Regions from separate parts of the Roseobacter litoralis Och 149 genome, predicted to be linked through region 3. Evidence: riboswitches for the same ligand, from Rfam matches in the RefSeq annotation. Region 3 holds a riboswitch; each other region holds the start of a gene.
What was found. A riboswitch is a leader RNA that binds a small molecule or an ion and turns the genes downstream of it on or off. The one in region 3 is predicted to bind thiamine pyrophosphate.
Positions count from the first base shown of each region.

Region 1: it holds a riboswitch for thiamine pyrophosphate, as region 3 does, so the genes downstream of both, RLO149_RS19630 (thiamine ABC transporter substrate-binding protein) here and thiM (hydroxyethylthiazole kinase) in region 3, are expected to answer to the same signal.
Region 2: it holds a riboswitch for thiamine pyrophosphate, as region 3 does, so the genes downstream of both, thiD (bifunctional hydroxymethylpyrimidine kinase/phosphomethylpyrimidine kinase) here and thiM (hydroxyethylthiazole kinase) in region 3, are expected to answer to the same signal.

Region 1 is NC_015730.1:4,093,795-4,097,068, forward strand. Features, by position in the region: gene RLO149_RS19625 (thiamine/thiamine pyrophosphate ABC transporter permease ThiP) at 1-674, opposite strand, end outside; gene RLO149_RS19630 (thiamine ABC transporter substrate-binding protein) at 650-1,630, opposite strand; TPP riboswitch at 1,668-1,769, opposite strand; gene aroC (chorismate synthase) at 1,863-2,963, shown strand; gene RLO149_RS19645 (DMT family transporter) at 3,030-3,274, shown strand, end outside.
Region 2 is NC_015730.1:4,022,079-4,025,352, reverse strand. Features, by position in the region: gene RLO149_RS19260 (LysR family transcriptional regulator) at 122-1,036, shown strand; TPP riboswitch at 1,551-1,654, shown strand; gene thiD (bifunctional hydroxymethylpyrimidine kinase/phosphomethylpyrimidine kinase) at 1,712-2,491, shown strand; gene RLO149_RS19250 (FAD-dependent oxidoreductase) at 2,488-3,274, shown strand, end outside.
Region 3 is NC_015730.1:919,284-922,557, forward strand. Features, by position in the region: gene thiE (thiamine phosphate synthase) at 1-523, opposite strand, end outside; gene thiM (hydroxyethylthiazole kinase) at 520-1,293, opposite strand; TPP riboswitch at 1,340-1,429, opposite strand; gene RLO149_RS04200 (SDR family NAD(P)-dependent oxidoreductase) at 1,518-2,297, opposite strand; gene RLO149_RS04205 (TRAP transporter substrate-binding protein) at 2,452-3,274, shown strand, end outside.

The DNA.
Region 1 (3,274 bases), 1.3 Mb from region 3:
GCCTGATAGATGGCCAGTTCGATTGTCGTCGCGCGCGGACCGCCCCCCAGTGTCAGAGCAACCGCAAAGCTCGTCAGACAAATCACAAAGATCAAGGCGGCCGCACCGGGCAGAATACGGATCAGCAGCGGCACCTCAATGGTGCGAAAGATAACCCATGGCGACAGGTTCAGTTGCGCGGCAAGGCGAAACCGCTCTGCCGGGATGCTCTGCCAGCCTTGCAGCAACAGGCGTGTGGCCAAGGGCAGGTTGAAGAACACATGGGCCAATACCACACCGTGTAAGCCATAGATCGACACCGGCGGCAAACCCAAGGTGCCAAAGGCGGCATTGACCCACCCATTGCGACCAAATACGGCCAGCAGACCCAGAACCGCGACGATGACCGGCAGGATAAAAGGCGCACCCAGCAAGGTGATCAGCATCTGACGTCCCGGCAGGTCACGCCGCGCCAGCGCACGGGCCAGCGGAATGGCCAGCACCACGGATATCGACGCGGACAGGACGGACTGCACAACAGTAAAGCGGATGGCTTGCCATTCCGCAGCCCCAAAGCCCGCGCTGGCCTCGGCCCGCAAACCGATGCCAAGAAACGCCAACAGGACCGCCGCGACCACCAAGGTGCCCGCAACGATCCCCGCACGTCCGCTTATTGGCTGAGCGCTGCGCGCCATGTCTCAATGGCTTCTGCCTGAAGCGCGGTTGCATCGGCTTCGGAGTAAAACAGCACCTTGTCCGGCAGCGGCAATTGCGCCCAGCCTTCGGGCCATTGATCCTGCGGCAACGCAGATGGCAACGACCAGTTGGCCGCGGGGATCGAGGATTGAAAGCTCTGGCTCATCACATAGGCCATGAAGGCATCGGCCAGTTCAGGCTGATCCGTCGCTGCGATCTTGCCGACGGTTTCGACCATAAAATAGTGGCCCTCGGGGAAAATCGCGGCCTGTCTGGTGAAATCATCCTCGGCAAACATGTGGTAGGCGGGTGAGGTGGTATAACTCAGTACCATGTCTGCTTCGCCATCGGTAAACATGCCGTAGCTGGCCGACCAGTCCTTGGTCACGGTCAGGATGTTCGGCGCGAGCTTTTCCCAGGCCGCGCCTGCGTCATCGCCAAAGACAGATTGCACCCAAAGCACCAGCGCCAGACCCGACAAAGACGTGCGCGGGTCCTGAATGACGATTTTTACATCATCGGGCATGTCCAGCATGGCCTCGAAACTCGCGGGCGGGTTGGCAACTGTCGCTGTATTGTAAACGAAGGCCGCATGCCCGTAGTTGAATGGCAAGAAGGTGTCATCCGTCCAGTCAACCGGCAGTGTCAGCGCCCCGTTGTCTTGCCCGTGCGGTGCAAACAAGCCGGTCGCACGTGCTTTGGATGTGACATCCGACGTCAGACCCATCACGACATCAGCCTTGGTTCGCGCGCCTTCCAACAGCAAACGCGGCACAAGATCACCGGTCGAAAACTGCAGATCGCACCCGCAAATCTCTTCAAACCCGGTTTCGATCATCGGGCCGGGCCCCCATTCGGAGGTAAAGTAATCGCCCGCGTAGACGGTAAGCACGGGCGTTTCAGCCGCAGCCTGCGAGGCCAACACGATGCCAGCAGTTATCAGAGTTCTTCGCATGATCTATCCTTTTCAAATGCGTCGAACGGCGAAAGAGGATGATATGCTCAACCTTCCCTCCGCCGGTTCTAACCGGTTCAGGTTCTACGGGTCCGCGCGCGTGCGCATCTCAGCCGGATTGGCCCCCCGAGGTAAGCAGGGACGTATTACGCGCGGCGGGGCTTGGCAAGCGATAAGGGCTTGAGGCGCTCGGTCTGCGCGGCTAAGCACCTGTGCTAAAGGAGCACCGCCGATGTCGATGAATTCATTTGGCCATCTTTTCCGTGTCACCACGTGGGGTGAAAGCCATGGCCCCGCCCTTGGCGCCACTGTGGATGGCTGCCCGCCCGGTGTCGCAATTGACGCGGGCAAAATTCAGCACTGGCTGGACAAACGCAAACCCGGGCAGAACAAATACACCACGCAAAGGCGCGAGGCGGATGAGGTCAAAATCCTCTCCGGCACCTTCGAAGGGGTGACGACCGGCACGCCGGTTCAACTGATGATCGAGAACACGGATCAACGCTCCAAAGATTACGGCGATATCAAGGATAAATTCCGCCCCGGCCATGCGGATATCACCTATTTCCAGAAATACGGCGTGCGTGATTATCGTGGTGGCGGCAGGTCCTCGGCGCGCGAAACAGCAGCGCGTGTAGCCGCCGGTGGGCTGGCGCGCGAGGCGATCAATGCCATCGCACCGGGGATCGACATCAAAGGTTACATGACGCGTATGGGCGCGCATGAAATCGACCGCTCCCGGTTCGACTGGGATCAGATCGACGCCAACCCCTTCTGGACGCCCGATGCGCAGGCGGCGGATGAGTGGGCAAACTACCTAGATGGGCTGCGCAAGTCGGGCAGTTCCGTAGGCGCGGTGATCGAAGTCGTCGCGCGTGGGGTCCCCGCAGGTCTGGGTGCGCCGATCTATGCCAAGCTGGACACGGATCTGGCCGCCGCGATGATGAGCATCAACGCCGTCAAAGGTGTCGAGATTGGCGAGGGTATGTCCGCCGCCATGCTGACCGGTGAATTGAACGCCGATGAAATTTCGATGGGACCGGATGGCCCAGAGTATTCATCGAACCATTCCGGCGGGATTCTGGGCGGTATCAGCACCGGGCAGGATGTTGTGGTGCGTTTTGCCGTCAAACCGACCTCAAGCATCCTGACCACGCGCAAGACGATCACCAAAAGCGGCGAAGACACCGAGATCATCACCAAGGGCCGCCATGATCCTTGTGTCGGCATTCGCGCCGTTCCCGTTGGTGAGGCAATGATGGCCTGCGTTTTGCTCGACCATCTGCTGCTCCACCGGGGGCAGGTTGGCGAAAATCAGGGTCATATCGGGTAGCAGCCATGCATTCAGCGCCGTGCCCGCGCGCTTGATCTTTGCAAGACGGGCGCGCACAGAAGGCTTATGGCAACCGATCTGACCCAAAACAAACCCGGCCGCGCAATCGCCCTGAAGCTCTGCGCGGTCTTTCTGTTTATGGTCATGGCGGCGCTGATCAAATCCGTATCACCCCATGTGCCACCCGGTCAGGCCGTGTTTTTCCGCTCCTTCTTTGCGCTGCCGGTGCTGGTGCTTTGGTTGTGGCAACGAGGTCAGTTGCGGCAGGGGCTGGTGCCGTCCAATCTGATGGGGCACGTCTGGCGCGGTAT
Region 2 (3,274 bases), 1.4 Mb from region 3:
GAAGTACATTGTGTCGCTTTCAATGGCTAAGACCGGGTTGATCTCGTTTCGCAGTCGGTATCATCCATGCGCTCGTGAAAGGTCGATTGCCTAAATTCGTCCACCTGCTATACGCTGATGGATGAACTGGCAGGCTATCTCCTTCGATTGGAATCAGGTGCGCGCCTTCCTCGCGACAGCTGAGGAGGGCTCGTTCAGCGGCGCGGCGCGCGTGTTGAAGACAACGCAGCCGACGATAGGACGGCAGATCGGTGCGTTGGAGGAGGCACTTGGCGTGACGCTGGTGGAGCGCAGCGTCCGTGGTCTTACCTTGACGGAAGCAGGGCGCGACCTGATTGATCACACGCGTACCATGGGTGAGGCTGCGACGCTCATCTCGATGGTGGCCGACGGTAAATCACAGGAAGTCTCGGGTGAAGTTACTGTAACGGGCACAGACCTCTTGTCCGCAGCAATCCTGCCCGGCGTACTCAAGCCGTTGCGACAGACGGCGTCCGGCATCCGCGTCCGCATCCATGCATCAAGCGAGATGCAGAATTTGACACAGCGCGAGGCGGACATCGCGATACGCCACGTCCGCCCAGATCAGCCGGACCTGATTGCACGGCATTTGGGCGACTTTCGCGCCAATCTCTATGCCGCGACTGACTATCTTGATCGCGCAGGTCGCCCGCATACGCCGCGTGATGTGGCGACCCTCGATTTCGTCGGAAATGCTGATCCTGAGCGCTTGATGGCCCCGCTGCATAACATGGGCGTGCCCGTTCGCGCAGAGAGCTTTGTGATGTCGAGCGAGAGCGGTGTCGTCGCATGGGAATTGGTAAAAGCGGGCTATGGCGTCTCGATGCAGCCCGAAACGTTAGGTGAGGCTGAACCGGGCTTAGAAAAGGTCTTGTCGGATTTCCCCTCGCTTGAGTTTCCAATCTGGCTGGTTACCCATCGGGAGTTACAGACCAGCCGCCGTATCCGGATCGTATTCGACCTGCTGGCTCGGGGTCTCACGGACGTTGCGAAGCGCCGAGGTAGCGGCGATTGACAGGTATAAATGCGCCGAACCCGGAGCAAGTGAGGTCGCATGGCGGTAATTAAAGCTACGCTTGCGAGAGTTCGTTTTGTGCGATGAGTGCACGTTAATGTTGGAAATGCTGCGCAATCGATCAACGCCGCTCCGGGGAAGCTGCAATACGGCAACGGTTCTCGCGATGAACGGCTGGTTGGGGCCGTTCTCAAAGGCCCTTCATCATTGCGTATCGTCGATGCTGCGAAGGTGCCGACGACAGGTTTGAGCTCGCAGCCGACATGCTAGAATTGTACTGGGTGTGTTTGCAGCGTAAAAAATTCTGCATGCACGAAAAGATCTGCGTTGCGAGGCGGTGCAAAAAGCAGTCATCCGTGTCAGCTTTAGGAAACCGTTTGGTGTCGCGTGACAGAACATAGATGGTCGCGGCCCTTTTTCTCTTTCGAAGATCAATTTCGTAGACATTCAGAACAATTCTCCTGAGATCCTTTTAACCATTTGACGCTTCTGCGCGATCAACTTACACGTAGATCTATATCTGTTGGGGTGCCCTTAACCGGGCTGAGATGCACAAGCTGCGAACCCATTGAACCTGAACCGGTTAGGACCGGCGGAGGGAACAGCTCGCGGAACTCGCATCCGTGATGTCCTGCGCCCTTTAGCTTCCTGACTCTTAAACCGAGGGGCTACGACGTGGTAGCAAAGGCGTTAACGATTGCTGGCTCCGACTCTGGTGGTGGGGCTGGTATTCAGGCCGATCTCAAGGCTTTTTCCGCAATGGGTGTTTATGCTGCTTCTGTTGTGACGGCGGTTACCGCACAGAACACCAATGCTGTCACAGCCATTCATCCGATCCCGGATGAGGTCGTTGCTGCGCAGATAAAAGCCGTTCTGGATGATATCGATATTGACGTGGTCAAGATCGGAATGCTGGGCACACCGTCGCTGATTGCAACGGTGGCGGATGCGCTGGCGGGCTATGATGGGCCAGTTGTGCTTGATCCCGTGATGGTTGCTAAATCAGGCGATACTCTGCTGGCCGATAGCGCGATAAATGCGTTGAAATCTTCACTTTTCGGACGCGCGACCCTGCTTACACCCAACCTACCTGAAGCAGCGAAACTGGTCGGCGAGGGCAGCACGCAGTCGCAGGCGTCCGCCCTTCTCGAACTTGGCGTCGGTGCAGTTTTGATGAAAGGCGGACATGCCGACGCAGAGACCTGCACCGATCATCTTGTCTGGCAAACGGGAACGCAAGCCTTCTCGGCCCCACGAGTGAATACCCGCAACACCCACGGCACGGGATGTTCCTATTCCTCTGCAATCGCTGCGGGCCTGGCGCAGGGTATGGCGTTGAGTGATGCGGTATCGCGTGCGCACACCTGGCTACATCAAGCGATTTTGCGTGCCGATGAATTGCACGTCGGGCGGGGTCATGGGCCCGTTCATCACTTTCATGCGTTTTGGAAGTGAGCGGCCCATTCACCATTCTGGGCGGCGGCGTTTGCGGGTTGGCAGTGGCGGCAGAATTGTCGTCACGCGGCGCGCAGGTCACGCTCATTGATCCCAAAGGCGCGCCGGGCGATCATGCCTGTTCTTGGTGGGCGGGCGGCATGCTGGCGCCCGATTGCGAAGGCGTGAGCGCAGAGCCCGAGATCGTGCGCCAAGGCCGCAAAGCTGCAAGGTGGTGGGAAAGCCAAGGCGGGATTGTACATCACGAGGGCACGCTCGTTGTCGCACTTAATCGCGATCAAAGCGATCTGGCAACTTTTGCGCGCCGCGCGCCGACCGCGACATCGCTGTCAAAAACGCAGATCGCTGAGTGCGAGCCGCTTTTGGCCGAACGCTATTCCAAGGCGCTATTCTTGGCAGATGAGGGACATCTTGACCCTCGCGCGACACTGACCGCGCTGCATGCGCGGTTGGAGCAAAGAGGCGTGGGGTTTGGCGGTAACATCAAAGGTCAGGTGATTGACTGCCGCGGGCTTGCTGCGCGCGATACCCTCACAGATTTGCGCGGCGTGAAGGGCGAGATGCTTGTGGTCCGCTGCCCCGACGCGACGCTGTCGCGCCCCGTCCGACTGCTTCATCCGCGATTCCCGCTGTATATCGTGCCGCGTGGCGACAGTGTCTTCATGTTGGGCGCGACCCAGATCGAAACCGGCGAACGCGGGCGCGCGACGCTGCGGTCTGTTATGGAATTGATGAATGCGGCCTACGCCCTGCACCCCGCTTTTGGTGAGGCAGAGCTGTTGG
Region 3 (3,274 bases):
TATGGTCGGGCTTGAGGCCGCCAATCGCAACATTCGGCAAAGACGACAGCGCGATCAGATCGGCCAGTCCGTCAAAACCCGTGGGCTGCGCGTGGTCGGTTTTCGTATCCGTGCCAAAAACAGGGCCGAGCCCAAGGTAATCCACATAGGCCGGGTCCGCGTCGCGCACGGTCTGCGGCGTTTCGCACGACAGCCCCAGAATTCTGTCGGGGCCGAGCATCGCGCGGGCTTTGTCCGGCGCAATATCGCCCTGACCGATATGCGCGCCATCTGCATCCGCGGCGACTGCAGCAGTGACATCATCATTGATGACGAGCGGCACACCGGTGCCCTGCAAGGCGGCCTTGAGCGCCATCGCGAGGTCAATGCGCTGCGCGGTGGTGGCGTGTTTGGCACGCAGTTGCACCATCGTCACCCCACCCGCCACCGCACGGCGCACGGTCTCCACGATGCCCGTTTGCGCACAAAGCTGTGGGTCGGTCACCAGATAGAGCCGCAAGTGATCTTTCAACTGGCCCGTCATCCGATGACCTGTGCCAAATCAGCGGGCTGTGTGTTGGCAAGTGCATCAAGGAAATGGACCTGAAAGCTGCCCGGCCCCTCGGCGCGCTTTGCAGCGGCACTGCCTGCGACTTTGAAATGCGCAAGGGCGGCGAGCGCCGCGTCGAAAGCCGGGCCTGTGGCTGCATATGCGCCCATCAATGCGGTCTGAGAACAGCCCAGAGCGGTAATCTGCGGCATCAGGGGCGAGCCGCCCGAAACCTGCGCCTCGCGGGTGCCATCGGTCAGATAATCAACGGGGCCGGTGATCGCGACGACCGACCCAAACTGGGTCGCAAGCGATTTGGCAGCCCCCTGAGCGGCCTCTACGCTGTCCCCACTGTCGGCCCCTTTCCCAGCCCCTGCTTCCCCGGCCAGTGCCAGAATTTCAGATGCGTTGCCGCGCAGGATCGTAGGGCGTTGTGCGAGCAGAAGCTGCGCTGCACGTTTGCGATAATCGGAGATGAAGTGCGCAACGGGATCCAGAACCCACGGGATATTCTGCGCATTGGCCGCCGTTGCCGCCGCCACCATACTGGCCTGCCAAGGCGCTGACAGTGTTCCGATATTGATCGTCAATGCGCCGCAAACAGGTGTAAATTCGGCGATTTCCTCGGGCGCATGGACCATGGCGGGTGATGCACCCGCTGCCAAAACGACGTTTGCCGCGACATTCATCGCCACGTAGTTCGTTATGCAGTGCACCAAAGGATTCTGGTCGCGCAGCGCAGTCAGCAGGTCATGTGGGGCCATTGTGTTTCCTCTTTTTGCAAGCAAAAAGAGGTGCGATGTATGCAGCACAAGTAGACATACAACCTCCCTCCGCCAGCACTATCTGGTTCAGGTTCGAAGGGTACGTCTCAGCTTTTCAGCGCCCCTGGTGCATAAACGGCTAATTTTTTTCGGTCGGGTCGTCAAACTGATTCAACGCGTCATACGCAGCGGCATCCATCACCCATGCGGTTTTGCGCTGCGGGTTAAGGCATAAGCTGTCCGCCGTTCACTTCGATCGTCTGGCCAATGATATATCCCGCCAGACGATTTGACGCCAGAAAGAGGTATGCGCCGACGCAGTCCTTAGCGCTTCCCAAACGCCCTTGCGGAATGGTTGCCAGCATCGCGTCCATCTGCGCTGCGGTCGAGTAGCGTTCATGAAATGGCGTATCAATCACACCGGGCGCGACCGCGTTCACCCGGATACCATGGGCGATCCATTCTTTGGCCATACCCCGGGTGACGTTTGAAACGAATGCCTTTGACGAGCCATAAAGCCCGGCACCGTTGCTCGCGCCGTTTCTGGCTGCAATCGAGGATGTATGTATGACGAAACCGCCGCTCACCTTTAGATGGGGGAAGGCAGCCTTGGAGGCCACAAGGATTGAACGGGCGTTTAAATCCATGATGTCGTCGTAATCTGTGTCGGTCACTTCGGCGTAGGCAACCCGCCTGACCATCCCACCGGCATTGTTGATGAGCCCGTCAAGGCCGCCGAGTGCCGCTGAGGCGGCTTCAACCGCAGCGCCCATCGCCGCACTGTCTGACGCATCCGCTCGGATCAGATGCGCTTTGCCGCCTTTAGCCTCTATGTTGCGCGCCACTGTTTCCGCAGCTTCACTGCTTGAATTGTAATGCACACCGACATGTGCCCCCTGTGATGCAAATGCCTCTGCCAGCGCCGCTCCGATGCCGGTTGATGCGCCAGTGATCAGAATGCGTTTGCCTTTGAACTCGGGTATTCTCAAAGCATGTTCCGACATGAAGGGACTCCTGACAGACCCTCGCAGGTCCAGATTACTTTCGGCTGCAAAGGACTTTGGTAAATAAACAGTTGTTGCGTATACGGTCAGACTCAAACCATACTGTAGTCTCCGGGTGGCCGTCTAGTAGCCGCCAGAAAACTGGGAGGATTGTATGAAATACTTGGCTGTAGCAACATGCATTGCATTGGCATCGGGGGCCACGACGACGTCGGCGACCGAACTTGTGGGCGCTGTGCAGTTCGACGAATCTCACGCCTTTACCAAAGCATTGCGGGAGTTTGAGCGCGTCGCGGGCGAATGTTCCGGTGGCTCGCTCATCTTTGATCTGCATCTGAATTCAGAGCTTGGGCTGGAGAAGGATTATTTTGAAAACATGAGCCAGGGCATCGCGGTGGATTACGCCATTGTCAGCCCATCGCATATGTCGACTTTCTCGCAGAAAGCGCCCTTGATGGACATGCCGTTCCTGTTTCGTGATCTGGATCACTGGAATGCCGTAATGGAACAGGATGCTCTTGCTCCGCTCGCCGCGGACGTTCTGCAGCAGGCGGATGTGCGGCTGATCGGCTACGCGGGCGGTGGCACGCGCAACCTGATCGTGAACAAGCCCGTGACCACGATGGAAGAACTCCAAGGGCTGCCAATGCGCGTCATGGGAGCACCGATCCAGACCCGTATCTTCGAAGCCATCAAGGCGGCCCCCTCGGTCATCGCCTATAGCGAAGTCTATAACGCCATCCAGACCGGCGTAATCGACGCGGCCGAGAACGAGGCGGCAGGCATCGAACAGATGAAGTTCTACGAGGTTGGTCCAGAGATTTCGCTGACACGGCATGCCATCACCGTCAGGCCAATTGCATTCTCAAACGCGACGTTTGAGCGGCTGACGCCAGAAGAACAGGCCTGCGTGATGGAAGCGGGCAAGGCTGGTGGCAAGCTGGGCCGCGATCTTGAAAGCGGTCAGGACAGCGAAA